Endozoicomonas sp. GU-1: one gene and its partner. The protein of the gene in region 2 interacts with the protein of the main gene of each other region in a pairwise test. Links are inferred from orthologs where the notes say so. Each region holds a gene or a part of one and is shown on either strand. Other genes may lie near its edges.

Evidence for each region.
Region 1: the proteins of O3276_RS05210 (region 2) and def interact in binary tests that used the Escherichia coli proteins (3 or more experiments, as listed by UniProt). The link is inferred for Endozoicomonas sp. GU-1 from one-to-one orthologs.

The regions. Positions count from the first base shown.
Region 1 is NZ_CP114771.1:3,752,625-3,760,065, forward strand. The notes cover bases 1,774-4,524. They hold def (peptide deformylase), read right to left. Parts: upstream 3,523-4,524; coding sequence 3,025-3,522; downstream 1,774-3,024. Other genes in these bases: rsmB (16S rRNA (cytosine(967)-C(5))-methyltransferase RsmB), read right to left, coding at 1,774-2,063; fmt (methionyl-tRNA formyltransferase), read right to left, coding at 2,081-3,025; O3276_RS15715 (extracellular solute-binding protein), read right to left, coding at 3,606-4,524. Outside these bases: Trk system potassium transporter TrkA, read right to left, coding at 1-743; more of rsmB, read right to left, coding at 744-1,773; more of O3276_RS15715, read right to left, coding at 4,525-5,447; O3276_RS15720 (LysM peptidoglycan-binding domain-containing protein), read left to right, coding at 5,791-6,792; DNA-processing protein DprA, read left to right, coding at 6,912-7,441. UniProt on the Escherichia coli protein: Removes the formyl group from the N-terminal Met of newly synthesized proteins. Requires at least a dipeptide for an efficient rate of reaction. N-terminal L-methionine is a prerequisite for activity but the enzyme has broad specificity at other positions.
Region 2 is NZ_CP114771.1:1,268,686-1,276,332, forward strand. What follows is about bases 3,093-6,049. They hold O3276_RS05210 (Asd/ArgC dimerization domain-containing protein), read right to left. Parts: upstream 5,103-6,049; coding sequence 4,083-5,102; downstream 3,093-4,082. Other genes in these bases: O3276_RS05205 (motility hub landmark protein FimV), read right to left, coding at 3,093-3,970; O3276_RS05215 (PaaI family thioesterase), read right to left, coding at 5,282-5,743; asd (aspartate-semialdehyde dehydrogenase), read right to left, coding at 5,880-6,049. Also shown: O3276_RS05195 (type II secretion system F family protein), read left to right, coding at 1-430; O3276_RS05200 (tetratricopeptide repeat protein), read left to right, coding at 469-1,623; more of O3276_RS05205, read right to left, coding at 1,712-3,092; more of asd, read right to left, coding at 6,050-7,001; leuB (3-isopropylmalate dehydrogenase), read right to left, coding at 7,071-7,647.

The DNA of each region.
Region 1 (7,441 bases), 2.5 Mb from region 2 along the record:
TGAGCCAGGCGCAGACCGATATTGCCACCACCGGCAATAATGATGCGCTTGTAGTCATCATCCAGCCGCTGAAGCTCGCCCATCACGGCCCGGATATCTTCACGGGCAGCAATAAAGAAGACTTCATCGTCCACCTCGATCACGGTGTTCCCCTTGGGCATGATGGCATTGCCACGGCGGAAAATGGCGGCAACCCGGGTATCCACATTGGGCATGTGTTCACGGATATAACGAAGCTCGTGACCCACCAGCGGGCCGCCATAATAAGCCTTCATAGCCACCAGCTGGACACGACCCTCGGCAAAATCGAGAACCTGAAGGGCTCCGGGACGCTCCAGCAGTCGGTTGATGTAGTTAGTAACCACTTGCTCCGGGCTGATAAGAACATCAATCGGCAGTGCGGCATTGGCAAACAGGCTCTCATTTTTCAGGTAAGCGGCCTGACGGATACGGGCAATTTTGGACGGCGTGTGGAACAGTGTGTAGGCAATCTGGCAGGCCACCATATTCACTTCATCACTGTTGGTGACCGCCACCAGCATATCGGCTTCATCGGCCCCAGCCTGTTTCAGAACCCCGGGAAACGATGCCTTGCCCTGGATGGTTCGTATATCGATTTTATCCTGCAGCTCACGAAGTCGCGTGGCATCGGTATCGACCACGGTAATGTCATTTTCCTCACTGGCCAGGTTTTCTGCCAGTGTGCCACCCACCTGACCGGCACCGAGAATGATAATTTTCATTTAGGAATCCATCTTTACCATCAGGCTGTAAAAAAATCCGTCGCCGCTGTTTACAGAGCTGCCAGAGCCGGGAAAAAGCTGCTTGCCAAACCCGGTATCGTGACCCCATGGACCGTCAATGGACTGCAATCTGGCGTCGGGTGTTTCTGACAGGAACTGCTCAATCTGCAGATGGTTTTCCTGAGGCATGATGGAACAGGTGGCGTAAAGTAACGTGCCGCCGGGTTTCAACAGCGGCCAGATAGCCTTGAGGATTTTCTGTTGCAGCTGAGCCAGTGCATCAATATCTTCTGCCTTTCTCAGCAGTTTGATATCCGGGTGGCGACGAATAACGCCGGTTGCTGAGCAGGGGGCATCCAGAAGAATGTGGTCGTATGCCTTGCCCGGGAACCAGCTGTCGGGATCTGTCGCGTCACCGCACAGAACATTCGCCGTCAAACCCAGTCTTTGCAGATTTTCAGCCACTCTTTCCAGGCGGACGCTATCGGCATCCAGTGCATCCACGGTAATATCCGGGTTCAGTTCCAGCAAGTGACAGGTCTTGCCCCCCGGCGCACAGCAGGCATCGAGAATATGATCACCGGGTTTTGCCGATATCAAGGTCGCTGCCAGCTGGGCTGATTCGTCCTGAACACTGGCAGCTCCTTCATGAAACATGGGTAGTTTGTCCACGGCACTGGGCCTGACCAGGGTGATGGCCTGTGGAGCAATTTTGGACTGTTTCGCCGTGATACAGTCATCCAGCAGTTTTTTCAGGTATCTGGCGGGCTTGATCTTCTGTTCATTAACCCGGAGGGTCATGGGAGGAGGCTGATTGTTACCCGTGAGAATGGCTTGATAATCCTCTGGCCAGGCCCGTTTAATGGTATTGATCAGCCATTTCGGGTGTGACCAGTCGCACACCGGGCTGCGCTCTTCCAGGTCATGCAACTCTTCAACCCGGCGCTGGGCATTTCTGAGAATGCCATTGACCAGGCCCCTGGCCCAGGCCTTACCCATGGTCCGGGTTACCTGTACCGTCTCACCAATGGCGGCATGGGGTGGAATGCGGGTAAAGAACAGTTGATACAGACCAACCAGAATCAGGTTATGAATGTCCTGCTCTTTTTCTTTCAGGGGTTTCTCGGTGAGAAACTTAAGCCAGGCATCCAGCCGGTGGTAGTAACGGAGTGTGCCATAGGAAAGCTCAGCCAATAATGGCTGGTCTTTTTTTGACAGTTTTTCCTGCAACTGCGGCAGTACACTGCCCAGTGATTCGCCCAGAGTTACCCGGGTGATCGCCCGTGCTGCCAGCTGTCGAACAGAAGATTGTTTAGCCATATCAGGTAAAAAAGCGCCTAACTGAATTGTTTTCCGGTGCTGAACATCGCTTTTTTGCTGTTCAGCAGCTCCTGCACCGTCATTGCACGGCTTCCAGCCAACTGCAGCCGTTTAATGCGCAGGGTGCCTTCATGGCAGGCAATATCCAGACCCTCTTTATCAGCCTTGATCAGGGTTCCCGGTGCTTCGGTTGTGCCTTCTTCCAGGGCTATTGCTTCCCAGACACGGATGTTCGTGTCATCCAACGCGGTGATCGCCACAGGCCAGGGATTGAATGCCCGAATCTGCCGGTCCAGGGCCTGTGCGGATGTTTGCCAGTCCAGCCGTGCTTCTTCTTTACTCATCTTATGGGCGTAGTTTGCCAGGTTGTCATCCTGTTTTTCCGGATGAATATGGCCAGCGGCAATGTCATCAAGCGACTGAACAAGAGCAGGCTGACCCACTGCAATCAGACGGTCATGAAGGTCCGATGCGGTATCGGTTGGGTGGATGGGGCAAAAAGCTTTCAGCAACATGTCGCCGGTATCCAGTCCGGCGTCCATCTGCATAATGGTGACACCGGACTCAGTGTCACCGGCTTCAATAGCCCGCTGAATCGGGGCTGCTCCGCGCCATCTTGGCAAAATGGAGCCATGCACATTAATACAGCCCAGCTTTGGAGTGTCGAGCACCGCCTGTGGCAGAATCAAACCATAGGCAACCACCACCATCAGATCTGCATCCAGAGCGGCAAGTTCCTGCTGAGCGTCTGCATTTCTCAGGGACTTTGGCTGGAAAACGGGAATATTGTGGGTAACAGCTAGGGATTTGACCGGTGAGGGCAGGAGTTTCTGACCACGCCCTGCAGGTCTGTCCGGCTGGCTATAGACGGCGATCACCTGGTGTTGACTATCCAGAATGGCCTGAAGGTGTGCACTGGCAAACTCAGGGGTTCCGGCAAAGATAATTCGAAGGCTTTTCATCAGTGTTTTCTTTTGCCAAGCTTTTTCCTGATACGGTCCTGTTTCAGGCGGGACAGCGTGTCGATAAACAGTTTTCCTTCCAGGTGATCCAGCTCGTGCTGGACACAGACCGCTGCCAGTCCGTCGTAATCCCGTGTGTACTCATTGCCATCGCGATCTAAAGCGGTGAGTCTCACTTGAGCGTAGCGGTCCAGCAGTTCATAAAAGCCGGGGACTGATAGACAGCCTTCCTGGAAGTCGGACTTTTCATCGCCGATGGGCTCATAGCCTGGGTTGATAAGCACCTGGGGCTCGTTACCCTCTTCAGAAAGATCCATAACCACGATGCGCTGATGAATATCCACCTGGGTTGCCGCCAGACCCACGCCCTTGGCGTCGTACATGGTCTCCAGCATGTCATCAACGATACGTCGAATGTCGTCATTGACCTCCGCTACAGGTTTGGCAACCGTACGAAGTCTTTGGTCAGGGTATTCAAGTATTTCCAGTAGAGCCATCAGTGATCTCAGGTGAGGCAGTCGATAATGAAGTTTGTTGACCTTTCAGTATATCTGCAAATTCAGTCTGTACCTAGCCGGACTTATTCCGCCTGCCACCAGGTATTGATGATCATTGGGTAATCCGTGGTTATTGCCGGTCGCTTGATATTGCTCTGGAGGGCAAGTCTGACTTTGCCAAAGTACCAGAGTGGAATACCGTAGTGATTCCAAAGCAGCACCCGGTCAAGGCTGTGAATAATGGTTTCCAGCTCTTTCTGACTCCCGGCTCTTGGTATTTTCTCCAGCAGCGCATCAATCACCGGGTTTTTGATACCGGCCAGATTCTGGGTATCGGGTATATCCGCATTACTGGAGTGAAAGTACCTGAATAGCTCACTGCCCAGCGAGAGTCCCAGGGAATAGGCATTACCCATGGTATCAAAATCCAGCTTTCTCACTCGCTGTAAATAGTTGCTGATGTCGAGAACCCGGTATTTCAGCTCAATACCGATGCTGGCCAGGTTCTTTTTAAATGGCAAAACAAGCCTGTCCGCCAGATGACTGGAAGTGATCAGCTCAAACGTCAGCGGTTCTTGCTGTTGGTTGACCAGTTTGCCCCCCTTGAACTGCCAGCCTGCTTCATTCAATAGTGCCAGAGCCTGTTGCTGTTGGGCTCTGATCGAACCATCGCCCCGGGTTTTGGGGGATAAAAATGGCTGATGGAACAGGGCATCGGGCAGTTGCGTGCGAAATGGGGCTAACAGCGCCTGTTCATGGGCAGAGGGCAGACCTGAAGCGGCGTATATGGAGTTTGGAAAGTAACTGTTGGCCCGGACATAGGCGTTTTCAAACAGTGTCCGATTGCTCCACTCAAAATCCAGCAGATAGCCAAGCGCTTTTCTTACCCGAATATCATTAAAGGGAGCCCGGCGGGTGTTGAACACGACCATTGGGCTGCCAATAATCATTTTGGTTGGAATTTCAGCCTTTATCACTTTGCCAGAGATGATGTCGGGAAAGTTGTAGGCTCTGGTCCAGTTTTTGGCAATGGGTTCAAAATAGAGGCTAAGCGCCCCGGATTTAAAAGCTTCAAAGGCGGTGGTCAGATCCCGATAGAAATAGAGCGTGATCTGATCGAAGTTGTATTTGCCCCGGTTTACCGGCAGATCCTTCCCCCAGTAATCCTTAACCCGGGTAAAGGTAACCGATGACCCTCCTTCCACATGGGTGATTTTGTAGGGGCCACTGCCCAGTGGCGGCGTCAGTCTGGATTTTCCGTTAAGCCCGTCTTGCCAGTAGTGCACAGGCAGAACTGGCAGCTCGGCAGCACAGAACAGTTGATCCCGGTTGCCAGACCTCTTGAAGTGAAAGCGAACCCGGTGTTGATCAAGAACCTCAACACGCGCAATGGGCTTAAGCTGAATCTGATATTTGACCGGGCCTTTGGCGCGCAGGTACTCAAAAGAGAACGCAACGTCCTCTGCCGTAATCGAATGGCCATCATGAAAGCGGGCGTTGGGGTGGAGGTTAAAGGTTATCCATTGGCTGTCGTCAGGGTACTCCACTGATTGGGCAATCAGGCCATAAGCAGAGCGGGCTTCATCGCCGGTCGGACTGTAAGCGCCCGTCCCCACCATCAGGGGTTCGTTCAAACCGAGAAAACCCAGAGTAAAAAATCGCAGCGGTGAGATTTGGGAGATGTGGGTTCCGGTTTGGGAATATGGATTTAACGTATCAAAGACACCAATGGCGGCAATATTCAGTTTGCCTCTTTTCGGGGCATGAGGATTGACGTAATCGAAGTGACTGAAGCCTTCCGGGTATTTAAGATCGTCAAATCGTGAGAGTCCGTGTGACTTATGCAGGATGGGCGTTTCTGCCATCACCAGCAAACTGACAACAGAGGCTAACACTGCCAGAAACATCAGGCTGTTCTGTTTCAAAGTCGCTCCTTTATCCAGGCCGCTCCTTTATCAAAGCCACACCGGGATACTGGCTCAGGAAACTACAACAACAACTAATAGTAGCCTTATTCTTCCTGATCCAGCGCTGAGAATGCAGGGCGATTTATGTGACCTGATCTTGAGAATCAGATATGAACGCCGAGAACTAACAGAGAGCCGATTGCCCACAGGCTGAAGCGGTTGATACACTGTTCGGATGGTCTAAGCGAAGAAAATCTGGTGTGGCACACAAAAACTCAACAGGCCCTAACGTAAACTAAAAACTATTCAAGGGATCGGGACGACAATGAGACGCTTTGCTCTGGCAGGAATCCTGCTTTGCATGTCTTCACTGGGACTGGCATTCGATAGCCCGGTAAAGGCAGACTCCCCCAGCAGGTACACCGTTGAGAAAGGCGATACCCTCTGGGATATATCCACTACGTTTCTGGACAGCCCCTGGTTATGGCCGGAAATCTGGCACGCTAACCCCCAGATAGAGAATCCCCATCTGATTTACCCTGGCGATGTCGTCAGTCTGGTTTATATCAATGGCCAGCCCAGGCTGATGATTGCCAGTCGCGGGAAGCCAGGTCGAACGATTAAATTAACACCAAAAATCCGGGTGAAGCCCGGAGAGTCAGCAATCCCGGCGATTCCTTTGAGTGCTGTGCAAAGTTATTTAAAGGGCGGTCATGTCTTTTCCAGCGAGGAGCAGCTGAATAACGCACCTTATGTGTTTGCTGCGAAAGATGGCAAATTGGCTTCAGGGGCCGGGGATAAAATATACGCACGGGGCGATTTTGCCGGGCACAACCTGCGATTTGATGTCGTCCGCCGTGGTCAGCAGATTGTTGACCCGGAAACCGATGAATTGCTGGGGCTTATTGGTATTGATGTGGGAACCATCAACTTGAGTCATGTCAGGGAAGGGGTTGCCTCCATGGTCGTGCAGGAAAGTAACATGGAGATGAAACCCGGTGACCGGGTGGTCAGCCAGGATGCCAGCGGATTGGTCACGACGTTTTTTCCAAGAGCGCCGACTGCACCTTTAGAAGGCATTGTCACCGCTAGCCTGAACAACACCAAAAAGGTTTCCAAGTTTGATACGGTGGTTATCAACAAAGGAGAACGGGAACGTCTCAGGCAGGGGGATGTCCTGGCCGTCTATCGAAAGACACAGGAAGCCCTGGACCCATTTACCAATGAACAGGTTACTCTGCCATCCGAGAGAATCGGTTTGGTGATGGTTTATCGACCTTTTGAAAAAATGAGCTATGGTATTGTGCTATCAGCTAAAGAGGATATTGAAGTTGGCTATATCCTCCGGAGCCCACAACCATAAGTAACCATTTATTCAAACAACAGCCCGAATGTTTACGGGTGCTTCATTGGATGTGTGGCTTATTCGGACAGAGCTGTTAATAACCAGAATAAGCCACACAACTCCGGAAAGAGAATTCAATGATATACACTGATACCAACCAGAAGGACTGGTTACAACTGCTCCCCTGGCTAACCCTTTCCCTGATTCCGGGGCTGGGCCCCATCAAATCCAGCCAGCTTATCGACAAATTCCAACATCCCAGCCAGCTTTTTTCCGTACCATTTAACCAACTGAAAGAGATTATTCCGGAGAAACTGGCCAGTTTGCTGGTCAATGCCCACAGAGACCCATCTATTCAGAAACAGTTGCACCTGACACAGACATGGCTGGAAGCCAGTCAGGCCCATACCATTGTGACACCGGACTCCCATCTCTATCCCAAAGCGCTGAAAGAGCTGCCTGATGCACCGGTTGTGCTCTACGTCATTGGTAACAGTCAGCTAATCAGTGAGCCACAGCTGGGCGTTGTCGGTAGCCGAAGGCCGACACCCAATGGTCGCCGGGTGGCCCGGGAGTTTTGTGAACACTTATCAAGAAGTGGCCTGGTGATTACCAGTGGTATGGCACTGGGAATCGATGCGGCGGCCCACCAGGGCGCACTGGGTTG
Region 2 (7,647 bases):
GGATCTACTGGTGGTTTCCCTGGAAGCAGGGCTTGGTCTGCGCAGCGCTATACAACGTCTGTCTGATGATCTCTACATCAGCCATCCGGAACTGGCCAACGAACTGGAACTGGTCAATGCGGCCATGCGTGCGGGTGTTCCGTCCGATAAGGCGCTTCAGGATATGGGCATGCGCATCCGGTTGAAAGAGGTGGACGGCCTGATCAGCACACTGAGTGACAGTATCCGCTATGGATCCAGTATTGCCGATACTCTCAGAACATTTTCGGAAGATTTCCGGGATCGACGGATTCAGTCTGCGGAAGAGCAGGCGGCCAAAATTGGCACCAAAATGATCTTTCCCCTGATTCTGTTTCTGCTGCCCGCCTTTTTCCTGGTGGCGGTTGGGCCGGCAATCATGCAGCTGATCGAATCATTCAGCCAGTTTTAACCGACACCCTACCAATAAAAAGAACCTGCAAAGAAGATATGCATCGGGAAGTTACCATGCCGTTATCCATACCCGCTTTACTGCAACGCTGCTTACCAACCGAAAAGTACGGTTACCCATTACTGATATCTACACTGTTATTGGCTGGCTGCCAGGGACTGCCGCACCAGGGACTGCCGCAAAAGACATCGACGGACTCCGTTGCTGCAACAGCTCAGACGCCAGAACTTTATCAGGGTACATTGACAGCAGAGATGCTCGGTATTGAACAGAGCCTGACCATGGAGCAGGCTCTCATGAAGGGGGATATTGCCTGGTCCGGGGGAGAAACAGATCGGGCAGCGGCCTACTATGTCAGAACCATTGAGCTGGCAAACAATGCTTTAAAAGCTGAATTACAGGATGCGTTCAACCCCGAAATGGAGAATGCGGAAATAAAAGAGACAGATAACGCCAGGGATCAGGGTTATCTGGCCAGCCTGAAACTGGCAGGACTTTACCAGCAGACCGGACAGCAAGCACTGGCAGAGCGTATTTACCAACAGGTAGTGAACGATCATCCCTATCCTGTTGCGGCATTGGAAGCTCTGGGGCTTATCAGGCTGCAAGGCAGGCAAAATAAGCAGGCAGCAGCACTGCTCCACAGGGCAGTGTCACTTTGGCGACAGCAGTCTGAAAATATTGGTGAGCATTCTGAACGTAATGCGATGACTGGCTATCAGCCAATACGATCACTCAATGGTCTTGGCGTTCTTGCTGATCTGAGCAAAGATTACCAGCGGGCAGAACGCTTTTATCGGGAGGCACTGACCCTCACCTCTAATGATCCAACCCTGCTTAATAACCTGGGGTATTCACTGTACCTTGCCGGTCAATGGCCACAGGCGGAAAGCCACTTCAGAAAAGCGCTGAATATCAAGCCCGGTTATGGTCGTGCCAGCCGTAATCTTGCCTTGCTATACCTTCGTCAACATCAACAGGAAGAGGCCATCTCATTGCTCAGCACCACCATGAAGTCCTGGGAAGCCTTTAATGATGCCGGTTATCTTTCGCTACTGGCGGGAAATCAGGCATTAGCAGAACAACTGCTTAACCAGGCACTGGATCACTCGCCCAGCCATTATGAGCTTGCCTGGAAAAACCTGGGCAAGGTGCAGCAGGTGAATGAGTCTTTATCGAGTCCAGCAGACTGAACCCTCATCAGTAGGTTGCCTTCTGGAAAGGTCTCAAAAAAAAGAGCTCACAAGAGCTCTTTCAGAAGTAGAGGGTTGATCAACCCGATCAATGGGTTCCAGCACTCTGCATAAGTAACATCGCTTCCTGCTTCTGTTCATCACTGCCCTGCTCCATAACTTCCTGCAGGATTGTCGAGGCCCCTTCGCTGTCTCCCATATCCATATAAGCCCTGGCCAGATCAAGCTTGGTGGCAACCTCATCGCCATCGGAGAGGAAGTCCAGGTCATCATCCAGAGAAGCTTCAAGGCTGGAACCGCCTTCATCGGAGAAAGCGGCCTGACTATCCCGGGCAAGCACATCGTCTGACTCAACACCAAAATCAAGGTCATCCAGATCATCAAGCCCGCTGGTCTCAAACTGTTCAGCGGCTTCAGGCTCTTCATCCAGATCAAAATCATCCAGGTCAAAGTCCAGGTCATCCAGAGAGTCTAATCCCTGCTCATCACCATCCAGCCCAAGGCCATCCAGATCAAGGTCTGGTATTCCATCAATCTCGTCTGGCGCTGAAACACCTGCAAATGCGTCAGGGAATCGGGCCTTGAACTCCTCCGCTGCACGCATGGCAGCCGCATCGCCGGTTGCCTCCAGATCGGCTAAGGCCTGGTTGAACTTTTCAAGATCGCCACTTTCTGAATGAACCTCAACAAGCTTCAGCTTAAGGTCAGACCTTCCCGGTTCATTGAAGATTGCCTGAGTCAATAGTTCCTCAGCCTGATCCAGGCGACCATAGGCAATATAAATATCGGCTTCACTCAGCGGGTCTTCGGTCTGCCCAGTGGTTTCCCCATCAGCGTCTACTTCATTAATGATCGAATCATCGATGGCCAGCGCTTCATCAAACTTAAGCTCATCCTCTGCGCTGGGAGAGGCTGTTGGCTTTGGGGAGGCATCAATCGGTACCTCCTTATTCAAATTGACAGGTTGAATGTCAACATCTTCGTCGTCCAGCGCTTCCTGCTGTTTCCTGCGCCGCTGATAAAAGAGCCAGCCAGCGCCTCCCAATGGTATCAAAGCCAGCAGGAGCATGATCAGAGGGTTACCAAAGAGCGTAGACATCATGCCCGGGGATGCTGTCTCTGCCTGGCGCTGGGAGGGTAACGACCGGGACTGGTTTTGCAAGGCCGCCATCTGATCGTCTTTTAAGGCAACCAGGCGCTTCAGGGTAGCAATCTGATCATCCAGATCTTTCAACCGGCTCTTGAGCTCGGCATTCTCCCGGCTCAGCTTATCAAGCTGTTCACGGGTCATGGCCAGCTCGGTCTGCAACACGGCATTGCCACCGGCGGCATCGCCACCGAGATCCTGCCCACGACCGCTGGCTGCATCACCGGAAACGATGGCCAGCTGACCATCCAGAGACTTGCGGGAATCCGAGGCGACGGATGACGTTCGCCTGGTAGCATCCAGTTGCGCAACCTGGCTGCGCCCACGCCACTCACGATTCTGCCTGGATACATCGGCAACGGCTTCACGGACCGTCAGACTGGTCATCTCATTACGACCCGGAATCCGCAGGACCTGCCCGCTCTTGAGGCGATTAATATTGTTATCAATAAATGCCTGTGGGTTGCCACGCTGAATCGCCAGCATGGTTTGCTGTACCGACACTTCGGAGTCGGGGCGCACTTTCTCAGCGATTTCCCAGAGGCTGTCATTTCTGTTCACCCGGTAAGTCCCGGGTGTGCTGCTCAAATCTGAAGAGGCATCATCGCGACGGGAGGAGACACGCTGGACCGGTTGCCGCTGAACGGAATCACGATATTCAACGGCTTCCTGGGACGGCGCATAGTTGCGGTTTATCCGGTTACCATTGGCCCTGGGCGGCTGGTCCCACACAGGGTTAGACCCATAATGGGGCGGAATGGATGGCTTGACAACAGGGGCTGACGTTTGACCATTGAAGGCCGGAGGATCAAGTAGAAGCGTATACTCCTTCAACAGGCGACCACTTGGCCAGTGCACCTCCACCAGGAAATTCAGATAAGGCTCATGGACCGGGCTGTCACTGGTGACCTTGATCAAACCTTTGCCATCAGGGCCAACTTTGGTGGTAAACCGCAGATTATTCAAAATGAAAGGACGTTCAACACCGGCCCGCTCAAAGTCTGTTTTGCTGGCCAGGTTAGAGAGGATCTCGTTGCGAGTGAGATCATTGACCTGCATTAACTCTATCTCAGCCACCAGGGGCTGATTCAAAGCTGAATACAGCTTCACCTCCCCCAGACCCAGCGCATGGGAATTCATTGCAGCGATTCCCCCTGCCAGCGCTGACATCACTACGACAAGTTTTTGCAGTTTCATCATGAATCCTTGTTTTATGCGTAGACTGTTTGAGCCCCTTCTGCCTTCAGCTGTAAAGAAAGCAGCCCCCCCCTTCTCGATACAGCGAGGAACCCCAAGCAGTTAAACTAAGTTATCACTTAGCAAAGTCTTTGATCAATAACCCAATTAATTCAACAGCATGAACAGCACTTCTCTTGAAGCTATCGGCCACCATCCAGAAACTCAAGTCGGTTGCATAATCTGATTGCTGCCGGAGTTTGCCAATATGCAGCTGATCGCTTCCCGCAGCGTCTTCAAGGGTAGGCATGCCAGGGCCATCAGCCGCTACTATTTCAGGGAGTTCTGATAGTAAAGACTGTATTTCCTGAAAATCAACCGGTTGGACAGTATCCAGATCAACAACATAACTGTCACCGAAAAATACCGGGGCTGTGATGCAGGTCACACGGATGTCCAACTCCTCTCCCAAAGCCACTAGCAGCTCATTGCGCATATCGGCTTCATTGCCGATTTTCTCACCCTCTTCGGCATCAACTTCCGGAATCAGGTTGTAGGCCAGGCGAGCGGAAAAATCACCCTGCTCTGCTGGCTTGCCGTTCAGCAGCTCAATGGTTTGCTTACGCAGGGTATCGACACCCTTTTTACCAAGAGCCGCCACTGGCTGCATAACCACCAGATTGATACGGCTGAGAGTAAACCGCTGGTGCAGCTTTTGCAGCAGAGGAAGTAAGCAGGCAACAGCAGATCCGGGTACGGCAAAGTAACGGTTATCTATTGCCTCTTCGATAAAATGCCTGTTTAAGTCAACCATCACCGGCACGGTATAACCCTGGGATGCAGCCCCCTTTGCCGCATCAATAATAACACAGCCGCTCTCAACGGCCTGGGTCATCAACTGGGCATTTCGCTGACACCCGGCGGGCATCACCAGAAAATCAGTGGCGGAAAAGTCGGCTTCATCAGCGGGAATAAATTCCAGTGTTTCGCCATGAAACTCAACGGAACCTGAAGCCTGTGCAGACTCCACAAGCGGATAAAGGCTCATTACCGGTAGCGGCTTACCATCCAACAGTGATTCTTCCAGTTGCCGAACCAGAGTTTCACCAGCCAGTGTGTCGGCAGCGTAAATAGCAATATTGTATGTTCGGTTCATGGATAAAAGGCCCCGCAAGCCAGAGAAAGTATGGGCATTGTTGACCTTGTGTCAGCCAGCACCACATAAATGATAAAAAACCATCGACTTTATACAGGGCGTTGATATCAGGCAAGCAGTTTCAGGCCGTTCCCCTGGAAAGTTTGAAATGTCCCCGGGCGGTTGTTCGATCTGCTCCTTCATTGCATATGCTCCTGCACTGGCTTCATGGAGTGTTGTCCTATTCGCATAAAGGTGCCTACGGCATGGGCAATGGGTTGATCACGGTGTTCCTGGTAGGCAAAACCGCGGGTAAAGACCATGGAACGGGTTATATGATAAGCCTCGGCAAATGCCCGGACCGGCTTACCGGGCTGAGCGGTGGTCATATGGTCAATACGCAGATCCAGTGTCGGGCAGGCTTCCAGCTGCTCCATACGGGTATACACGGAAATGCCGCAACAGGAGTCCATCAGGGTGGTAATGGCGCCAGAGTGAATGACGCCGGTTTCCGGGTTCCCTATCAGTCGGTTGTCGTAGGGCATTTCCAGTTCAATGCCGTTACGATCCGCTTTGACCAATGACATATTCAGATGCAGGCAGTGGGGAATAACTTTGACAAAATTGCTGGCAAAGTCTGTTAGCTGTTGTTCCGTTAACATAATTCATTTTTTCTGATTATTTGTTATTTATACAGTGGCAGTAAGACACGAAGTAACGGGAATGCTTCATGTCTTTCACCTTTAGTATGAAACCTCTGTTGTCTATAGAACGCTATTTCAATACAGAAGCAGACACTCAGAGCAATATGGTCAACATACGACGCAGTGGCTCTGCCGCTCCCCACAACAGCTGATCACCCACAGTAAATGCCGTCAGATAGTCAGGTCCCATATTCAATTTGCGCAGGCGGCCCACCGGAATATCCAGACGGCCGGTGACCGCTGCGGGTGTCAACTGATGCATGGTCTCTTCCCGGTGGTTTGGAACCACGGATACCCAGTCATTGGCACCGGCAATCATCGCGTCAATATCCGCCATCGGAATATCGTTACGCAGCTTGATGGTCAATGCCTGACTGTGACAGCGCATGGCTCCAATGCGAACACAGATACCATCCACAGGAACCGGTGCAGCCTGGAGCCCGAGAATCTTGTTGGTCTCAGACTGAGCCTTCCACTCTTCGCGGCTCTGGCCATTATCCAGCTCTTTATCAATGTAAGGAATCAGGCTGCCTGCCAGTGGCACACCAAACTCACTTTGCGGAAGATCAGCGCTTCTTAATAAGGAAGAGGTCTTACGATCAATATCCAGAATCGCACTGGCCGGGTCAGCCAGCTCGGCAGCAACGTTGCTCTGGATAGAGCCCATCTGGCTGATCAGCTCACGCATATTTCTGGCACCGGCACCACTGGCGGCCTGATAGGTCATGGCACTGACCCACTCCACGGCATTGTGCTGAAAGAGCCCGCCGATGGCCATCAACATCAGGGAAACGGTGCAGTTACCACCGATAAAATTTTTAACACCATCATTCAGCGCACGGTCAATCACAGCACGGTTGACGGGATCAAGAATAATCACAGCATCGTCGTTCATCCGCAGGGAGGAAGCGGCATCAATCCAGTATCCCTGCCAGCCACTGTCACGCAATGGCTGGAAAACTTTGCCGGTATAATCACCACCCTGGCAGGAAATAATAGCGTCCATTTCTCTGAGAGCGTCTATATCATGGGCATTCTGAAGGTCGCCCACAGGCACACCAACATCAGGTCCGGGCTGACCCAGTTGCGAGGTGGTGAAGAAGACCGGCTCGACACCCTTGCCCTGTAAACGGGCAAAGTCGTTTTCTTTCTGCATACGCTCCATTAATACGGAGCCCACCATGCCTCGCCAGCCAACAAAACCTACTTTTTTCATACTGCGCTCCCCCGAAAAAACGGCCCCTGCTCAAAACAGACAACAGAAGCCGCCAACATTATATATTTGTTATGCATTTAACAAACAGTCAACAACCGCATCACCCATTGCAGCGGTGCCCACCAACTGACAACCTTCAGAGGCGATATCCCCGGTACGATAGCCTTTATCCAGAACATCGCTGACCGCTTTTTCAATGGCATCCGCAGCGACAGCTTCGGCCAACGAATAGCGAAGCAACATCGCCAGGGACAAAATCTGCGCCAGAGGGTTCGCCTTGTTCTCCCCGGCGATATCCGGTGCCGAACCGTGCACCGGCTCATACATTCCCTGGTTCTTTTCGTTCAGGGAGGCTGATGGCAACATACCAATCGAGCCGGTCAACATTGCCGCACAGTCGCTGAGGATGTCACCGAACATATTACCGGTCACCATCACATCAAACTGTTTCGGAGCCCGAACCAGCTGCATGGCGGCATTATCAACGTACATATGGCTCAGCTCAACATCGTTGTAACCGGCAGACTCGGCAATAACCACCTCCCGCCAGAGACCGGTCACTTCAAGCACGTTGGACTTGTCCACCGAACAGAGTCGTCCACCCCGCTTTCGGGCTGCATCAAAAGCCACCCTGGCGATACGACGG